Regions from separate parts of the Paenibacillus sp. 102 genome, predicted to be linked through region 2. Evidence: riboswitches for the same ligand, from Rfam matches in the RefSeq annotation. Region 2 holds a riboswitch; each other region holds the start of a gene.

Region 1 (4,886 bases), on a different contig from region 2:
CGCCAAGATCTTCGTCAAAAAATCTTATCGTATAAAGCGACTGCTTCTGATAAAAAGCGTATGCAAGAAATTGAAGGCGATCTTAGAAAACAAAGAGCGAAGATTAAAGAAGTGGAAAGAGAATATATTGAAAATGCACAAGTAATTGGTGCAACGTTATCCAAATGCGCAATTGATTCTCTTGTTTATGAACGAACATTTGACTTAGTTGTTGTAGATGAAGTGAGTATGGCGTATGTGCCGCAAATTGCATTAGCTGCTTCTCTTGGTAAGCGAATTGTCATTTGTGGTGACTTTTTACAGTTACCTCCGATTGCGATGGCAAATCATGAGCTTGTTAGAAAGTGGTTAGGGGAGGATATGTTTTATCATGCGGGGATTGTGCAGTCAGTAAATAGTTATGAAACACATCCGAATTTATTTATGCTGCAAGAACAAAGACGGATGCATGCGGATATATCTAAATTTACAAATTCATTTATTTATAAGAATAGGGTGTTCGATCATCCTTCTGTCTCGGCAAGACAAGAATTAGCGAAATTACAGCCATTTGCAAATGAAGCGACAGCTCTGTTCGATACAAGTTTGATGGGAGCTTATTCTTTAAAAGATGCAGCTTCTGGTTCGCGTTTTAATATTATGTCTGGTTTAGTTGCAATGCAGATGATTTTAATTGGATTATTAGATGGCGTTCAATCTATTGGAATTGTAACACCATACCGAGCGCAGTCCCGTTTCTTATCAACATGTATAAGAGAACTATTGCAAAAAACAAAGTACCGGAATACACCTGTTCTAGCAGCGACAGTTCATAAGTTCCAAGGATCTGAACGAGACATGATGATATTTGATACGGTAGATAGTTATCCCCAGGAACGTCCAGGTGTATTATTCTTCGATCATAAGAACCATCGTCTTGTAAACGTTGCAGTTACAAGGGCAAGAGGGAAGTTCATTCAGTTATCGGACTGTCAGTATATGCGGAAAAATCTTTCAAGAAAACAAGCGTTATCTCACTTAACTTCTCACATAGAAAGACATGGAAATGTATATGATCGTACAACATCACGTCCATTGTTAGAACGAAAAATTACAAAGCGTTTGAGATGGTTTATGCAAATGAATTTGGAAGAGACGAAAGCATTATTAAAAGATATTCTGTCAGCAAAACAAAAAATTATTATTTCGCTTCCAAGTACAAGACAGGTAGATAAAAGAGTATGGCAGGCATTAATGCGTACAGCGGCGCAAGTCACAATATATAGCGATGGACCCATTCCGTTGAAAAATGTAAGAGTACAAAGGCAAAATAAATCACTCCCATTTGTATGTATTGATGATGAAATCTTTTGGGTAGGTGCGCCGTTAACGTCGCAAATGATGTTTGAAGGAAGTCCAGAATTCCCTTATATATGTGCAAGACTGCAGGCACCTGAAACGATTGGCGTTTTAAAAGGGTTTTTAGATATTCGGTAAAATCAGATCGGAATTCCTTGACATTTAGTCGGAATAAAACTAGAATGAAAATAATTTAATATAATTTTATGAAAACAAAAACGATTTTCTTATCAAGAGAGGTAGAGGGACTGGCCCTATGAAGCCTCGGCAGCGGATTCAATATGAATACTGTGCCAATTCCAGCAAGTGAAAGACTTGAAAGATAAGAAAGAAGGCATTTTTGAATCTGTATTTTTCAAGCCTCTTTCTATCTTTTAGAAAGAGGTTTTTTTATGTGGAAATTTAAAGGAGGAATGGAGAAATGGGAACAACACAAGTAACGTCACATCGAAATATTATTGCTGAAAGTATAGAAAGAAATAAAGAAAAATACTTAAAAACAAGTCATGATATTCATGCGGATCCTGAAATTGGTAATCAAGAATTTTTTGCATCAAGAACATTAAGCTTATTACTAGGAAGTGCAGGTTTTCAACTGCAACACAATATAGCAGGACATGAAACAGGCTTTATTGCACGGAAAAGCTCAGGGAAACAAGGGCCTACAATTGCTTTTTTAGCAGAGTATGACGCTTTGCCCGGATTAGGTCATGCGTGTGGTCATAATTTAATTGGCACAATAAGTGTTGCGGCAGCGATTGCATTATCAGAAACAATTGAAGAAATTGGCGGTGAAATCGTTGTATTTGGGACACCAGCAGAAGAAGGTGGTCCAAATGGAAGTGCAAAAGCAAGTTATGTGAAGGCGGGTTTGTTTAACAATATTGATGCAGCGCTTATGATTCATCCAAGCGGAAAAACAGCAACAACAAGTCCATCACTAGCAGTTGATCCACTTGATTTTCATTTTTATGGAAAGGCTGCACATGCGGCAGCGTCACCAGAGGAAGGAATTAATGCATTAGATGCGATTATTCAGCTTTACAATGGGATTAATGCCCTTCGTCAACAACTTCCAGCAGATGTGAAAATTCATGGTGTCATTACTGAAGGCGGAAAGGCACCGAATATTATTCCAGATTACGCATCAGCTCGCTTTTTCATTCGAGCAGCAACACGTAAAAAATGTGCTGAAGTAACTGAAAAGGTACGAAATATTGCACAGGGATCCGCACTAGCAACAGGAACAACAGTAAAAATCAATCAGTTCCAAAATGAAATCGATGAATTATTAGTGACGAAAACATTTAATGAAGTGGTTGCGGAGGAATTAGAACTACTCGGGGAAAATGTAAATCGTAAAGAGAGACTGGGAATTGGTTCAACTGACGCAGGGAATGTGAGTCAAGTCGTACCAACGATTCATCCTTACATCAAAATTGGTCCAGATGATTTAATTGCTCATACAAATGAATTTAGAGAAGCAGCTTGTTCGGAACTTGGCGATAAAGCATTAATTACATCTGCAAAAGCGTTAGCGTATGCAGCATACCGATTAATTACAGAAGAAGGAACGCTTGCTCAAATTAAGGAAGAATTTAAAGAAACACAGCGGAATCAGTGATGTAGAAATATAATTGGTTAGACCTTGGTATTGAAAAAATGATAGTGAAAGGAGCCTGCTGTTTATTTAGTAGGCTCCTTATTTTTAGTTTCACTTCATCCTCTTATTTGACAAATATAATTAGATGTCAGAGTAAAGATAATAAATTATTGCTTATAAAGAAGTTTATTAATGGAAAGAGTAGGTGTTTGGATACAGTTATAATCTGTGGAAAATAGGATGACTAAATACTAGTATTAGATTTTAAAATTTCTCAATTAAAGTATTTAAAGCTTTAGATTTTATTCTCTCATATTCCATGGCTTCGGCAAGTTCATTAGGAAGAAGAGGCGATTTTCTAACATATCTTTCACGAATTACATCGTAAAGTTCATATGGAAATAGCATATCGATAAACATGATCTTTTTTTGTTCAGCTGTTAGAGGGGAAATTGATTCGTAAGCGTTAATCATAATATTAAATTGATCCTCATTCCAAACCCCCGTTGTATCTAATAAAGGGATAATCATTTTACGCAAATCACGAATTGGAAGATCAAAAGAAACGGTATCTAAATCAATTACCCAAATTTGATTGTTTGGATCAAGGAGAGAATTTCCTGTACCGTAATCTTGATGACACAGGTTAGGCGTTGTTTGTAATTGATTTGTCCAGGCTGTATATTCAGAATCTAATAGTCGCTGAAGTGTATGTTTTGCTTCTAGAATAAAAGGATCAATTTCAGCTAAGTACAATTGTGAAAATGGATCATCCTGAGTACTTGCAGCTAGGTTTTTCCAAATATCCATTTGTTGATATCTCTTAATATAATGGTTTGGCCAACGTCCGAGTTTTGTGAAAATAGGCACTCCTGGTGGCGGCTTGTAACCAATAGACGCAAGATGAAAGTCAGCTAACCCCTTCATAATCATTTCAAGGTCTTCTTGCATAGTAAGTTCGAAAGGTCTTCCCTCAATCCATTCGTATCCGACAAATAAAAATGGACCATGTTTTGTGTATAACTGATTATTTTTGTTAGGAATAATACTTGGAACACGCATTCCTTTTTTTGCAAGATAATCTTGTGCATGAATAGAAAATAACGCTTTCTTTTCTGGGCGATGAATTCTTTTTAAACACATAGGCCCATCCGGTGTATGAATTTTCCATACTAATGCAAGTTGTCCCCCCTGTATTAATTCAATCGCATTTACAGTAATATCCCAATCTTGAATCATTGTTTCAGCTAATACCAGTAATTTGCTCTCCTCTTCAGGCGATAATATATATTCTGCTTCTTCTGTGAGTTTTTCCACATATGTCACCATCCTTTATATATTCTCTTATTATTTTATGGTACAAGACAATTGGTTGTTCTAGCCATTCGCCTTTAAGGATAAAAAGTAGAGCTTTTACCTATTTTGTGTTTGGTATTTGGAAAAGGGTGCTCGATTACTCACAACGGTAAGAGCTTTTTCGTAACATATGTTGAAGAGGGTTGTATTCTTTGTGAAATGGAGGGATATCGTATGAAAATTGCAATAATATCTACTGAAAAACTACCTGTACCAGCAATACGAGGAGGAGCTATTCAAATTTATATGGATGCCGTTGCTTCTATTATTGCTTCAAAAGGAAAAGATGTGACAATTATTTCGATAAATGATCCGGGTTTGAAAGATTTTGAAAAAAGAGAAGGTGTTCGATATATACGTTTTTCAGAAGATGAGTATGTTCCTCGTATTGTTGAACATATAAGTAAGGAAAATTATGATGTAGTTCATTTATGTAATCGTCCAAACTGGATGAAAGTTTTATACGATGCTGCACCAAAAACAAAATTTGTATTAAGTGTGCATAATGAGATGTTTGCATATGAAAAGATAAGTGATGAGGAAGGGGAGGCATGTCTTTCAGTCGTTTCAAAAATTGTAACAGTAAGTG
Region 2 (4,886 bases):
TCCATTTGTAATCGCTACTATTCCTTGAACCATGTAAGGGAGCGCAATTAAATCGACAATAGGAAGGACTTCATTTCCGGGTAAAATTAATGCTAATACAACCATGATTGGAATGAGTAAAATACCAGTTGTTAATGTTGCAGTTTCACCATATCCCATTGCATCATTTACACCTAAATACCAATCTCGGGATTTATTTTTATCTTTGTTAATATTTTTTTTCGCTGACTCTGTAAGGGGTAAAAATGCTTGAGCAAAAATCCCCGAAACCTTTGGGAAAATAGTCATAATAGCGGCAGTTGAGATCCCGACAGTAGTAATTTGTCCCCATGCTTTTAATGTATGAAGAGAATGGAAATTTCCTAATATTCCGATACAAACACCGAGAAATAGTCCTAGAAAAATGGGTTCTCCAAATAATCCTAATTTTTTCTTTAATACTTCGGGGTTAGCATTTACTTTTCCAACACCGAACTTTGTTAGCAGGCTGTTTAGTCCAATCGCAAAGGGAATGCTCCCAACATGATGTAACTGTAAAATCGCACAACGCGGGTATTGAAAATATGTAGACCATCTTTTGGACAATAATTCTGCGAAAAGAAGGCTATACAGATTAAGTGTAATCATGCAAGCTAAAGCTAGCCATAAATTACTTGTAACTAAATAAATCATGGAACCCCATACCATATAGGAATAATTGTTCCATAAATCTCCTGGTTGGAAAATATTCGTCCATTTAAGTAGGAATAATCCAACTTGCAGCAATAGTGCGAGACCTACAAAGATCATCCCGACTTCCGTAGAATAGGCAACAATTGAGCTAGCTTGCCATCCGATATCAAATACAGGGAGGCTGACTCCTGTACTTTTCACCATATTTTGAACAACAGGCATAATAATAGGGATATAAGCATTTAGTAAAAGAGTGAATCCTTGTAAGCCAATACCTGCATATAAAGCAGAATAAAAAGCTTTTTTACGATTTACCTTTAAAGCGATCGCGATTATAAAAATAACAATTGGCACAAAAACGGATGCGCCAAATGTATCAAAAATCTTCTTAAGAAATTCTAGTTCCATTTGTATCAATCCACCCGTCTTATGAATTTATAATGTCTTCTTGTTTTAAAATGTTATGAATAACTTGTTTTACTTCTTCTAAAAAACTTTCTTCATCAAAACCAGTTAAAAATCCAACAGCATTAATCGCTGGAATAGAGAGACCTTGAGGGATAGGTGTAGTATAAGCAATAAAATCATATTGTCTTTCTTCTAAAAATTGTTCGACTTGTGTAGGTTTTACCTCAGTTGTTGTAATTGTAATATGATCCTCACTTAAAGCCTCTTTTAGCTTTTCTGAAACCATAGTTGAGCTTACTGTCCCTGAACCGCAAACTGTTAAAATGTGAAATATTCTCATGTTTTTTCCTCCTTAAATAGTAAGAGTAGAAATAGATTCTATAATCTCTGATTTTGTAGACGCAGTAGCTAGTTGTTGCAGCAGCTGTGGATGTTGAATAAGTTTCATAATTTCTTTAAGTATTTGAATGTGTTGCCTACCATCTTGTAGCGCAAGTAAGAAAAGAACTTGCACATTTGTTGTTTCTTTTTCCAAACTCCCCATAAGAGTAAAAGGGATAGGTGTTTCTAATGTAATTACACTGATGACAGATTGTGTAATATGTGAAGGATCTGTATGAGGGATGGCTACCCCAATTTTTTCAGTAGGAAGACCTGTTGGATGATGCATTTCTCGTTCTAGCACAGCTTGTGAGAAGCTTTCTTTTACAAATCCCTTCATAAGTAAGTCGGTGGAAACCTTTTCTAAAATTTCTTTAAATGTTGTATCTGAAAGTTTTGGGTAAATAAACTGTTCGTGGAAAATATCCAAATAACTTCGTCTCCTCCCTAGTTGTAATTTAGTGTGTAGTAATAAAAAAATCACCCCTTTCTATGCGAAGAAAGGGATGATTACTTTGATTAGAAAATCATCACCTTATCTGTCGCCTTTAAACGCAGGAATTAGCACCTTCCTAATAAAATAGGGGTTGCCGAGGTTTCGTAGGGCCGGTCCCTCCACCTCTCTTGATAAGGAGTAAAAGTATGAAAATAATAAAAAAGCCTACTTTACAAGAAGAAGGCTTTGAAATATACAATATCGCTTCTTCTTATCTTTTAGAATTTAGATTCTAAAGGAATTGGCACCTACCTAAATAAAATAGGGGTTGCCGAGGTTTCATAGGGCCGATCCCTCCACCTCTCTTGATAAGAGTTTATAAATTATGATTTTTGTGAAATATGTAAATATTATAGGGTTAATGTGTAAAATAATCAAGAGGAAAAACTAATTTTCTGTCATGCTATAATACAAGTAGAAATAGAAGGTGACAAGGGGATATTCAAAATGATGAGTAAGTATGAGCAGATTTATACGGAGATAAGTGATTCCATTGATAATCGTAAGTTAACAGAGGGATGTAAAATTCCATCTGAAACAGAATTGATGAAGCAGTATGAAGCGAGCCGTGGGACGGTAAGAAAAGCTGTTGATTTATTACAGGAACGTGGATATGTACAGAAAATTCATGGTAAAGGCGTTTTCGTTTTAAAACGAAAAAACATTGAATTTAATTTTGGTGGTATTGTGAGTTTTCAAGAGGAGAATGAACGATTAGGGCGTCAATGTATAACAAATGTGGTAGAGATGGAGCAATTGTCAGCACCGAAAGAAATAGCAAAATTATTAAATGTGAAGGCGAAAACGCAGGTAGATCATATTAAACGTGTTCGAAATATTGATGGGGAAAATGTAATTTTAGATGTAAACTATTTTGTATCTGAATATATCCCTGAATTAACAAAAGACATTGCTGAGAAGTCGATTTATAAATACATTGAGAAAGTATTAGAATTACATATTAGTTATTCACATCGCGTTATCGAAGTGCAACCTTGCACAGATGATGATCGGAAGTATTTAGATTTAAATGGAACAGATTATGTTGTTGTTGTGAAAAACTTTACTCATCTTTATGATGGTAGTCAGTTTGAATATACAGAATCACGCCACCGACTTGATATTTTTCATTTTTCAGATGTGGCGCGGAGAAAATAAAGAGATGAAACGATAGATGTTTCATCTCTTTTTGTGTATTTCGATAAAAAATAATACAAACTCGTACATACGAGTGTTGACTAACTTATATATACGAGTTAATATGTAATTGTAAACGGTATCAAAAAAAGAAAAGAGGGACGGGATATGGGGAAAGATTATCGTCAAACAGCACAAGAAGTGCTGAATTATATTGGTGGTAAAGAAAATATTGAACAAGCAGCACATTGTGTAACAAGGCTTCGTATCGCTTTAAAGGATGAAAGTAAAATAGATAACGATAAATTACAAGCGGTTTCATTAGTAAAAGGAGCGTTTCATAACGCTGGTATATTTCAAATTGTTATTGGTCCAGGAGATGTAGATCGAGTATATGCAGAATTGATAACGCTTGCAGATATGAAGGAATCGACAGTAGCGGATGTGAAGGATTCGGGAAATCAAAAATTAAATCCGATGCAAAAATTTGTAAAGGTATTTTCTGATGTATTTATGCCGATTTTACCAGCAATTGTTACAGCCGGTTTACTTATGGGGATTAATAATTTATTAGGAGCGAAAGATTTATTTTTTGAAGGGAAGAATTTATTAGAAGTATATCCAAACTTAGGCGGGCTATGGGATTTAATTAATATGATGGCAAATACCGCATTTGTATTCTTACCAGCACTTGTTGGTTGGTCTGCGACAAAACGTTTCGGCGGCAGTCCAATACTCGGGATTGTAATGGGGTTAATGCTTGTACATCCTGATTTATTAAATGCATGGAATTATGGAAAAGCATCGGCAGGACTAGATGGACAAAAAATTGAGTACTTTAATATTTTAGGATTGTTCCAAATTGAAAAAGTAGGATACCAAGGACAAATTTTACCGATTTTAGCAGCAGCATTTGTATTAAGTAAAGTTGAAATTTTCCTTAAGAAACGTGTGCCAAATGCAATTCAATTATTAGTCGTACCGATTACAACAGTCGTTGTGACTGGTGTATTAGCGTTAGGAGTTATCGGTCCAGTTACACGTCATATTGGTGATTTATTAACAGCTGGTTTAGTTGGTGTATATGAAACAGTTCCTGCACTTGGCGCAGTATTATTTGGCGCATTATATGCACCACTCGTAATTACAGGTATGCATCATATGTTTATTGCGATTGATTTACAGTTAATCGCGCAAAATGGCGGCACATTCATTTGGCCAATGATTGCACTTTCTAATATCGCGCAAGGTAGCGCAGCGCTGGCAATGTTTTGGATTTCAAAAAATCAAAATGATAAAAGTATGGCATCAACATCAGCTATTTCAGCGTACTTCGGTATTACAGAACCAGCAATGTTTGGTGTGAATTTAAGAAATAAATTTCCGTTTTATGCAGCTATTACGGGATCGGCAATTGCTGCAGTATTTATCACGTTAAATGGTGTATTAGCACCAGCGATTGGAATTGGTGGTTTACCAGCCTTTATTTCTATCATTCCGAAATCGATTCCAATGTTTGTGGTTGGGATGATAATCGCAGTAGTAGTTCCATTTGTTTTAACGTGGTTATTTGCAAAGCGAGTAAAACAGAAGTAGGAGGCAGTTTAGCATGAAAGATTGGCATAAAAGTGTTGTCTATCAAATTTATCCGAAAAGCTTTAATAGCTATTACAATACAGAGACAGGCGATATAAAAGGTGTAACAGAGAAATTAGATTATTTACAAAAACTTGGTGTTGATTATATTTGGCTTACTCCCATTTATCGTTCACCGCAAAATGATAATGGTTAT
Region 3 (4,886 bases), on a different contig from region 2:
TTTATCTGCTAAAGATTTATTTGGCAGTACATAATCTTGAAATGGTTTGATGTCCAATTGGATACCTTTTTTCTCAAGTAACGGTTTTGCTTTCTCTAAAATCTCAGCGTGCGGTACATTAGAAGCTCCGACAACAAGTTTTTTTTCATCTTTATCTTTCCCACCACAAGCAGTTAGCCCAAAAATTGACGTTGTAATAAGTGCTGTAAGTAATAATTTTTTCATGTTATAAACACCCTTCCCCTTTTATTTATCGTTTATCAATTCGAGCTGTAACAAGATCTCCAATAAACTGAATCAAGAAAACAACGAGTAATACACAAATCGTCGCAACGAATGTCACATCGTTATGTCCGCGCTGAAATCCATCTAAATAAGCAAGTGTTCCAAGACCTCCAGCACCGACAACACCAGCCATTGCTGTATATCCTACAAGCGCAATTGTCGTTACTGTAATACCAGATACAAGTGCTGGCAATGATTCTGGAATCAATACTTTCCAAATAATCGTGCTCGTTTTTGCTCCCATTGCTTTTGAAGCTTCAATCACACCTTTATCAATCTCGCGAAGTGCGATTTCAACCATTCTTGCATAAAATGGTGCTGCCCCAATAATTAAAGCTGGCAATGCTGCACTTGCCCCAAGCATAGTTCCAAGCAAAAGCTTCGAAAATGGAATTAATAAAATAATTAAAATGATAAATGGAATGGAACGAAAAATATTTACAAATGCTCCAATTACAGTGTGAATCGCTTTGTTTTCCCACAAGTTATCTTTAGATGTCATAAAGAGTAATAATCCTAAAATAAGACCGAAAATAAATGTGGCAAGCGCTGCGATTGCTGTCATATATAATGTTTCACCTGTTGCTTCTAACATTTGATTCCAATCCACGTTTGTGAGTAATTTATCCATGTGCAATCACCTCCAGCTCTACTTGCTCTTGATGAATTCCTGCTATCGCTTGCTGGATTGCTGCTTCTGAACCATTTAAGTGAACAACTAAGTTCCCGTAAGATCCATTGTTTGTTTGAGCGATATTGCCTTGCAAAACACTCACTTCAATATCCTCGCGTCTCATTAATCTTTGAAGCACCGGACGCTCTACAGAATCACCAATAAACTGTAAACGAATAACTTTTCCATCTGGATATTTTTCTAATAAGCTCTCAATCGTTTCATTTGTATCTTCAGAATCCGTTAACTGCTGTACAAATCTCTTTGTAATTTCCTGCTGTGGGTTACGGAATACATTTAGTACAGGACCGCTTTCTACAATTTTTCCTTTTTCCATTACTGCAACGCGATTACAAATCTTGCGAATTACATGCATTTCATGTGTAATGAGTACAATTGTTAAACCAAGGCGCTTATTAATATCTAATAGTAAATCTAAAATTTGATCTGTCGTTTCTGGATCAAGTGCTGATGTTGCTTCATCACAAAGTAATACTTTTGGATTATTCGCTAATGCTCTCGCAATCCCAACGCGCTGTTTTTGCCCACCACTTAACTGAGATGGATAGGCATCTCCTCTTCCTTCTAATCCAACAAGACGGATTAATTCATCCACACGATTTTTTCGCTGCGCTTTCTCTACCCCTGCAATCTCTAGTGGAAAAGCAATATTTTCGCGCACAGTTCGTGACCAAAGTAAATTAAAGTGCTGAAAAATCATTCCAATTTCTTGTCTTGCCTTTCGAAGTTCATTTCCAGTAATTGCTGAAATAACACGATTCGCTATCGTAATCTGTCCAGAAGTTGGTTTCTCTAATTGATTAAATAATCTAATTAAAGAACTTTTACCAGCGCCACTATATCCGATAACACCAAAAATCTCGCCTTTTTCTATTTTCAAATTGGCATCATCTACAGCAGTGACATCACCGCTTTTTGATTTATATATTTTCTTTACATTTTCTAATAAGATCATGATGTTCACCCCTTTTTTGTTTAAAAAGCGTAAGCGGCTCGTTTAGCTCTGATCGGCTAAGGTTCTCTCACACAAAAGGTGCTGTGCGGGAGGTTCTTAGACGCGAAGAGCTTGCCGCTGAAGCTGGATTTCATAAAAAGCGCAAGCAGCTCGTTAAATTTACTCCCACAATTTTTTATTTTTGATGTGAGAATTGCTTAAATCTAACTGTCGCTATAGCTACATTTCTTATTAACTCCTCTTATTATTCGAATGTCCTCCTCATTCAAACAACAAAAAAACCTTTCTGCTTTTAGAATGAGCAGAAAGGTTTATATGCATATATCAACATTACCCCTTCCTCTCATCTCTCAAAGCATTTGCTTTGCAGGAATTGGCACCATTTCAACATACTAGTTGACGGTTGCCGGGTTTCACAGGGCTCAGTCCCTCCACCTCTCTTGATAAGAGAAATCAGATTAAATTTTCGTCTGATTTGAAATTTATGAAATTGTCTATATTTTATGACTTGAATTGTATCAATATACATCCACTATGTCAACAAAAAAATTCTCAAAAAACGAACCTTCAGAATATTAAGCGCCTACTGGCATCGGCTTACATATATGAAATACCGATTCTAATAATAACATCGTACGATATGTTCCTGAATAATGTACATGTCCATTATTTATGAGCGTTTGTAACCGAACATTTCCAGTAACTAATCGCCGTAAATCATCCTCTTGAAAGCAAACAATTCGTTCTGATCCCCTTGCTTCCTTCAAAAGCTGTATATACTCTCTTGAAATTTGAAGTGAGCAACTCTCATCCCCCAAACGAAAATTAATCGTTTTTTCTCCTTGCCGAAGAAGCGGTTCTAGATGGTATTGGCTATTAGCATACGTTACAAATGATTGAAGCAACAAATATAATCCCATTCTAATCACATCCTTCATATCACTCTCTACTAATACCATTCCATCTTTTCAAACAGCAATCCTGTTACTTTCTCTCGACAAATACCGTATCACTTCTCTGCCACTGACACATTTCCCGAGAAATATGTCGAGGCGACAAAAAATTTGCCGCCTACTGTAATTCTGTATATAAATATTCAACCGAATGAAAAGCATATATTTTCTTCGTAAGTGTCCCACTTTCAAATACAAGTAAACAAGGTACACTTTCTATCGCATATTCTCGTGCCAAATGTGGCGCATAATTTAAATCTAGCATTCCTATTTCTAATTCAGATATAGTCGCTTCTACCACCGTTAACATCTTCTTTGCTAATTGGCATGTTCCGCACATCGGTGTATATACATATAACACTGTTTTTTCTTTGTCTGCTATTAGAACTGTAGCTTCAGCACCTGTCCAGTCAATCACTTCTATCATTCCTTACCGTAAATATTCTGTATAAACGTCAATGTCAGCTCCCCATAATACGTTCGCTAAATGATTCGAAGGAGCAGTTGCTACTTCACGATACGAACGGTCAATGTAAATATGCTCGGCTTGCGGGAATTCTTTTCGAAATTGTTTTCGAAGCTTTTCACCTGCAGCATCAGCATCCACTAGCACATACACTTCTTTATCAAAAAACTGATCAATGAGTTCATCCATTTTCGACAAACCAATTGTACCATTTGTACAAACAATTTCCACTGGTTCGCGAATAATAGATTCAATCTTTCTTCTATCTGATTTCCCTTCGACAATAATGACTTTCTCTACATAGACCATATGTCATCACCCGATCACCATATACTATAAAACACCCTTACTTTAGTATATAGTATATTCGATATTTTCATGTTGTTTCCTGTTTATTTTTGCAAAGAAAAGCAGAGGCGGCTGTTTAGCCCCGTTGGCTAAGGTTCTTTCGCATAGAAGACGCTTTTTGTCTTCTCATGCGGAAGGTTCTTAGACATGAGGGGCTAGGAGGCAAAGCTAGACAAAGAAAAGCGCAAGCGGCTCGTTCAGAATGTAAGGGGGATGGAGCTTCTGACGGAGAGACATTTTCCTGTTCACTTCAGCCAAAATAAAAAGGACAGCACACAGGCTGTCCTTTTTGGTGACTAGAATTAGTCTTGGTTTGTCATTTCTGCGTATTTTTCTGCAGATAATAACCCTTCTAATTGGCTTTCATCAGAAAGTTCAACTTTAACCATCCATGCACCTTCGTATGGAGATTCGTTAACAAGTTCTGGTTGGTCACTTAATTCTTCGTTTACTGCTACAACTTTACCACTTACAGGTGCGTATAATTCAGAAACTGTTTTAACAGATTCTACGCTTCCGAATGGCTCGTCAGCTTCAAGTGTTGCACCTACTTCAGGAAGTTCAACGAATACGATATCGCCTAACTCGCTTTGTGCAAAATGAGTAATACCGATAACAACTTGGTTGCCTTCAGTTTTTACCCATTCGTGTTCTTCAGAGTAACGTAAATGATTTGGAATGCTCATGACTGTACCTCCAGTGAATGTATTAATTATGTAAAAATACCTTATTGGTACTTTTTCCACACACTTTCAAACTGCTCTTCGTTAAAACCAAGTGTTACATTCGTACCATCTGTTACGATTGGACGTTTAATCAACATGCCATCAGACGCTAAAAGCTCGAACATTTCGTCCTCACTTGCTTCCTTTAACTTATCTTTTAAGCCAAGTTCACGGTAACGCATTCCACTTGTATTAAAGAATTTTTTTAATGGCAATTCACTTTTTGCATGTAAATTACGCAAATCTTCTTTTGACGGTGGATTTTCAACAATATGAATCATTTCATATGCTACATCGTTTGCCTCAAACCATTTTTTCGCTTTTTGACATGTGCCACACTTTGGATATGAATAAAATGTTACTGTCATAAATTCACCTACTTTTTTGCTAACCTTTATCTTTATCATATAGAAAACGTTTTATTATTTCAAACGATTATTCGCTAAACTTTAACTTATTT
Region 4 (4,886 bases), on a different contig from region 2:
TCCTTTTGGAACTTCGCGCAGCGCTTGCTCTACGAGTCTCGCAAAATAAGGGATTGCTGCTACTGATAAAGGAATCGTTGCAGCGATTGGACCGATTGTAGTTCCCAATAAAGTTCTTGTGAGAGGTACAAGTGCTACTAGTAAAATGATAAATGGAAATGAACGAATAATATTTACGATACCATTTAAAATACGATGGACAATATTTTGTTCCAAAATTTGTCCTTTACTTGTAAAATACAAAATTACACCTAAAGGAACCCCTAAAATAATTGCTGCTCCCACAGAAAGTCCAACCATTAATAATGTTTGTAAAAGCGATGTCCAAATCTCTGGAAGGAGCGGAATAACATTATTGAACATGTGCAACGCCCCTCTCTTGCTCTACTCCTAATAAAAGTTTCGCAATTTCTGTTGTTGGTTTTAAATGTTGGTCGCGTAAGTGGAATGATTCAACAACTTCTCCTTCTTCCATTACCGCGACTTTATTACAAATTTGTTTAATGACATTCATTTCATGCGTTACGATTACGATTGTAACTCCTAACTCTTTATTTATCTTTTGTAAAAATTGCAAAATAGAAAGTGTCGTTTTCGGATCGAGTGCCGATGTCGGTTCATCACAAAGCAATACCTTAGGATCATTTGCTAATGCACGAGCAATCGCAACACGCTGTTTTTGCCCACCGCTCAGTTGTGAAGGAAAATGATGTGCTTTATCACTTAAACCAACAATCTCTAAACATTCTCTCACTCGTTTTTCTTTCTCTTCTTTTGAAACTGATTTCAATTCTAATGGCAGGGCAATATTATCCGATACATTTTTATTATGAAGAAGATGAAAATGTTGAAAAATCATCCCGATTGACTGTCTGGCTGTTCGTAAGTCTTTTTTCGATAACTTTGTTAAATCTTTACCATTTACAATGACTGCACCTGAATCTGGTTTTTCCAGTAAATTCATTGTACGTAATAACGTAGATTTTCCCGCACCACTTAAGCCAGCAATTCCGTATATATCATGTTCTTCAATTTGTAAAGAGACTGATTTTACACCGTGAAATAAACCTTCTTTCGTCTGAAACGTTTTATTTATATTGCGTAACGTTATCACGTTCACTCACTCCTTTTCAATTGATTTATAAGCATCGTCTGCTAGTAATGAGAGTGTTACATCATCCATTGGTGGATTGTGTAAACCAGCGCGAACATTTAAATAATAGCGGTGCAGCGGATTCTTTTCAGATAAACTTTTTGCCCCTACAATTCTCATTGCCTTATCGACAATTGATATCGCTGCATTCGTCGCAATATATTTCGCTGCTGCTAATTCTGCTTGCAAGGATTGTTTATTTTTCGCCTCATCATATTTTTTCGCCACTTGGTATAAAAAAGTGCGAGCTTGCAAGAGTTCTAACTCTAATTCGCCTACTAATCTTCTAACGTTTGGAAGCAAGCTGATTGGGTGATTTAAACTATTCGGTTGATATGATTTCGCAAAATCAATTGCATAATTTCTTGCAGCCTGTGCAATTCCCAAATAGCATGCTGGTATATGAAGTAACCATCCAATTCCTTTCGGTTTCGACTTCGAACCTTTTACATCTGTAAAAAATTTATTCGGGATTTCAACATTCTGCAGTACAAGATCGTGGCTAGCGGTTCCGCGCATCGCAACACTATCCCAAGTCTCCTCAATAAACACACCCTTTTCATGTCTTGGAATTACAAATTCCCCAATCTCTTCTCTTCCTTCAATACTCGCTGAAATAATGAAATAATCGAGTACAGGTGCCATCGTTGTAAAAGTCTTTCTCCCGTTTATAATCCATTTATCACCTTTTTGTACAGCTAACGTTTCTGGTTTTCCGCCTCGCGTTGGACTCCCTGTTTTTGGTTCCGTTGCCGCTCTGTTAAAAAGAGCGCCTTTTTTTACTTCGTCACAAAACCAAGCGAACATATCGGGTTTCCATGAACGATTTTCAGCAAGTTCCTTCACAATCCCAAGGTGCCAGCCAATTGATAAAGCTGTTGCTCCGTCTCCCTCTGCAATCTTTTCTTGAAATAAAACAAAGTCATATAGCGAAATTGCCTTTCCTCCGACATCTTTTGGTAATGTTAACTTCGTATAACCGATATGCTGCAACTCTTTAATATTTTCAAAAGGAAAAGATCCGAGTTCACTCAGTTGATGTTCCCTTCCTGCAAACTGCGGAATTAATTCCTTTATCTTCTCCAATACGAGAACTTGTTCTTCTGTTTCTATAAATGATAATGTCATATCAAGATCTCCTTTACTTTAAGTAATCAGGAAGTACGAATCCTTCAAATTGTTCTTCAGATTGAATCATCTTTTTAAATTCTGGTGAATGGTACGCTTCAATTAAGTCTTTCGCAAATTGTTTTTCTTTATCTTCATCACGAACAGTAACAATAATTCTGTGTTGCGGAGGTGTTTTTTCTAATTCCAATGCTTCTTTTAACTTATGTCCAGATGAAATGACAAGATTTCCGTTAATAATGCCGTAATCTAAATCTTTCATTGCCCTTGGGATTTGTGGTGATTCGAGCGGTACTAATTTGAAATCTTTCTTTTTAAACGTTATGTCTTTTTCAGAGATTGTTAAAATATTTACATTTCCTTTTAATTTCACCCAGCCAATCTCTTCTAAAATACGTAATGCCCGTTCTAAATTAACTGGATCATTGGGTACCCCAATCTTCATTCCATCTTTCAAATCATCTAATGATTTATGTTTTTCAGAGTATACACCTTGAGGTGCTGATGGAACTTGAATAATACTTGAAATTTTCGCATTATTTTCTTTTGCGTAAGACTTCATAAAAGCAGTACTTTGAAATATATTTGCATCAATATCCTTATTCGTTAATGCAGGATTTGTTTCGTTTGGCGAATTAAACTCAACAATTTTAATTTTGTATCCCTTTTTCTCTAAGTACGGTTGTACTGCTTTTTTCACTTGATCGCTATATGGACCAGGTGTAAAGCCTAAACGAATCTCTTTTTGATTGCCCCCTGATGTCTGCGTACAACCAGTAATGATAAATAAACTACATACAATACTTACAAGTGCAAAAAATAAACGCTTCATCCCTTCTCCTCCTACTAAAAAACAACCTTACATATAAGAAGGTTGTCATCTCTTTTCCTTCTTATCTACTCGGAATTAGCACCTTTTTATTACAGATAGGTTGCTGAAGCTTCATCGGGCCGTTCCCTCCACTTCTCTCGATAAGATTATATTTTATTATGTTCTCTATTGTGTCACTATTCCGATGAAAATACAAGGCTTTTATTATAAAAATTTTCTATAATTTGTAAAGTTATAGGAAAATTACAACATATTCACATAACAAAAAGGATAGATAAGGCAGAGTAGTTCTGCCTTATCTATCCTTTCTCTTACTTGTTTAATCACCTTTCAGCATACGTAAAGGTAACGATGCAACATACCCAATATAAGAACATAATTCTTTAAAAAAGAACGGAATTTCTGTATCTAATGTTTTATATGCTGATGTTGGCGTTGGTGATGCATATGCATCCATCCCAATATGCTTCGCTATTTTCATCGCTCGCTTCATATGAAGAGGATCACTTACAATCGTGTATGTATGTAAGCCATTATCAATTCCGACCTGTTTCGCATTCTTTAAATTATCTTCTGTAAAACGCGACTGTGTTTCAATTAATATATCTTCATCCTTTACGTTATGTTTTATTGCATACGCTTTTGCAGTACGTGCTTCTTCTTGCTCCGCTTCAAATTTGGTACCACCTGTAAAAATAATTTTTTTAATACTTCCATTCTTATACAAGGAAATCGCATGATTGATTCTTTCGCGAAATACAGGAGACGGCTTTCCGTTCCAAGACGCCGCTCCTAGTACAACAGCAGCATCTGTAGGTACCTCGTCTGTTTTAAAGCGATAACTCCAAATATCGTAAGCTACATAACTTACAAATAGAATCATAGAACTAATCATAAGCAAGAACACTTGCAAGATTCTTCTTTTTTTACTTTTCTTATTTTGTTTCATTTGTACTAGCCTCCGTGCATCATCCATACTTCTATTAATTTAAAATGATCTTTTTTGAATCATTATATTTGAGTTTATTTGAAAGAAGGCACTTTTCTCAACAATTGATTCGTGCTATAAAGGGTTTTCATTCAAATAGAGGATTTTTAATTTACTATTATTTGCGGTTCATACTTTATGAATTTGATTTATGTACAAATTTCTCATACAACTCTATTGTAACGAATTTCTTCACAGAAGGGAATGATGAAACAAAAGTATATAAAAGAAGTTATCATTTTGTAAGAAAAAAAGAAGAGATTTTCCTAATTTCATAGAAACGAACCTCTTTTTTCTATCTACTTTATAATCCAATATTTCATATGTTGCTCCTCAAGTGCACATGTAAAGCCTGCTTTTTCTAACACTCTACTTGAAGCAACATTACTCGTTAAGCAATCTGCTTTAATCGTTTTTACTTCCTCATTCTGCTTAAGCCACTCTACAAAAGCTCTCGCCATCTCAGTCGCATAACCATTTCCTTGATAATCTGATACGATACTATATCCAATCTCAACTGTACCAGTTGAATCAGGTGCACCTTTACAACCCATATCACCAATAATTGCATTATCTTCCTTATGAATAATGAGTCCACTCCACTTACTTTGCTTTGGATTTTTCCGTAAACCTTCCGCAATCCACGGCAAAATATCTTTATAATCAGGCATTGGCCAGTCTAAAGATACTTTATATGGTATGATTTCCTGCAACTCTTCTCTTCCTTTTATCGTTGCCTCGACAAGTTCTAATGTAAAGGGAATCATCTTTAGTCGCTTTGTTTC

The links. Region 2 has a riboswitch for S-adenosylmethionine ahead of AAIE21_RS19315 (PTS sugar transporter subunit IIA). Riboswitches for the same ligand answer to the same signal wherever they lie in the genome.
Region 1: it holds a riboswitch for S-adenosylmethionine, as region 2 does, so the genes downstream of both, AAIE21_RS12725 (M20 family metallopeptidase) here and AAIE21_RS19315 (PTS sugar transporter subunit IIA) in region 2, are expected to answer to the same signal.
Region 3: it holds a riboswitch for S-adenosylmethionine, as region 2 does, so the genes downstream of both, AAIE21_RS14410 (methionine ABC transporter ATP-binding protein) here and AAIE21_RS19315 (PTS sugar transporter subunit IIA) in region 2, are expected to answer to the same signal.
Region 4: it holds a riboswitch for S-adenosylmethionine, as region 2 does, so the genes downstream of both, AAIE21_RS12655 (MetQ/NlpA family ABC transporter substrate-binding protein) here and AAIE21_RS19315 (PTS sugar transporter subunit IIA) in region 2, are expected to answer to the same signal.

What each region holds. Positions count from the first base shown of each region.
Region 1 covers NZ_JBCGHT010000004.1:113,668-118,553, reverse strand. Annotated here, with positions in the region: gene AAIE21_RS12730 (AAA domain-containing protein) at 1-1,476, shown strand, start outside; SAM riboswitch class I at 1,563-1,667, shown strand; gene AAIE21_RS12725 (M20 family metallopeptidase) at 1,760-2,962, shown strand; gene AAIE21_RS12720 (CotS family spore coat protein) at 3,206-4,270, opposite strand; gene AAIE21_RS12715 (glycosyltransferase family 4 protein) at 4,472-4,886, shown strand, end outside.
Region 2 covers NZ_JBCGHT010000010.1:30,502-35,387, reverse strand. Annotated here, with positions in the region: gene AAIE21_RS19325 (PTS galactitol transporter subunit IIC) at 1-1,080, opposite strand, end outside; gene AAIE21_RS19320 (PTS sugar transporter subunit IIB) at 1,100-1,420, opposite strand; gene AAIE21_RS19315 (PTS sugar transporter subunit IIA) at 1,433-1,891, opposite strand; SAM riboswitch class I at 1,994-2,095, opposite strand; SAM riboswitch class I at 2,166-2,272, opposite strand; gene treR (trehalose operon repressor) at 2,405-3,115, shown strand; gene treP (PTS system trehalose-specific EIIBC component) at 3,263-4,690, shown strand; gene treC (alpha,alpha-phosphotrehalase) at 4,704-4,886, shown strand, end outside.
Region 3 covers NZ_JBCGHT010000005.1:91,077-95,962, forward strand. Annotated here, with positions in the region: gene metQ (methionine ABC transporter substrate-binding lipoprotein MetQ) at 1-225, opposite strand, end outside; gene AAIE21_RS14405 (methionine ABC transporter permease) at 251-916, opposite strand; gene AAIE21_RS14410 (methionine ABC transporter ATP-binding protein) at 909-1,934, opposite strand; SAM riboswitch class I at 2,275-2,384, opposite strand; gene AAIE21_RS14415 (hypothetical protein) at 2,510-2,854, opposite strand; gene AAIE21_RS14420 (thioredoxin family protein) at 3,006-3,314, opposite strand; gene AAIE21_RS14425 (toprim domain-containing protein) at 3,318-3,662, opposite strand; gene gcvH (glycine cleavage system protein GcvH) at 4,004-4,387, opposite strand; gene AAIE21_RS14435 (arsenate reductase family protein) at 4,429-4,794, opposite strand.
Region 4 covers NZ_JBCGHT010000004.1:99,420-104,305, forward strand. Annotated here, with positions in the region: gene AAIE21_RS12640 (methionine ABC transporter permease) at 1-363, opposite strand, end outside; gene AAIE21_RS12645 (methionine ABC transporter ATP-binding protein) at 353-1,114, opposite strand; gene AAIE21_RS12650 (acyl-CoA dehydrogenase family protein) at 1,121-2,281, opposite strand; gene AAIE21_RS12655 (MetQ/NlpA family ABC transporter substrate-binding protein) at 2,295-3,113, opposite strand; SAM riboswitch class I at 3,172-3,260, opposite strand; gene AAIE21_RS12660 (YdcF family protein) at 3,433-4,062, opposite strand; gene AAIE21_RS12665 (GNAT family N-acetyltransferase) at 4,401-4,886, opposite strand, start outside.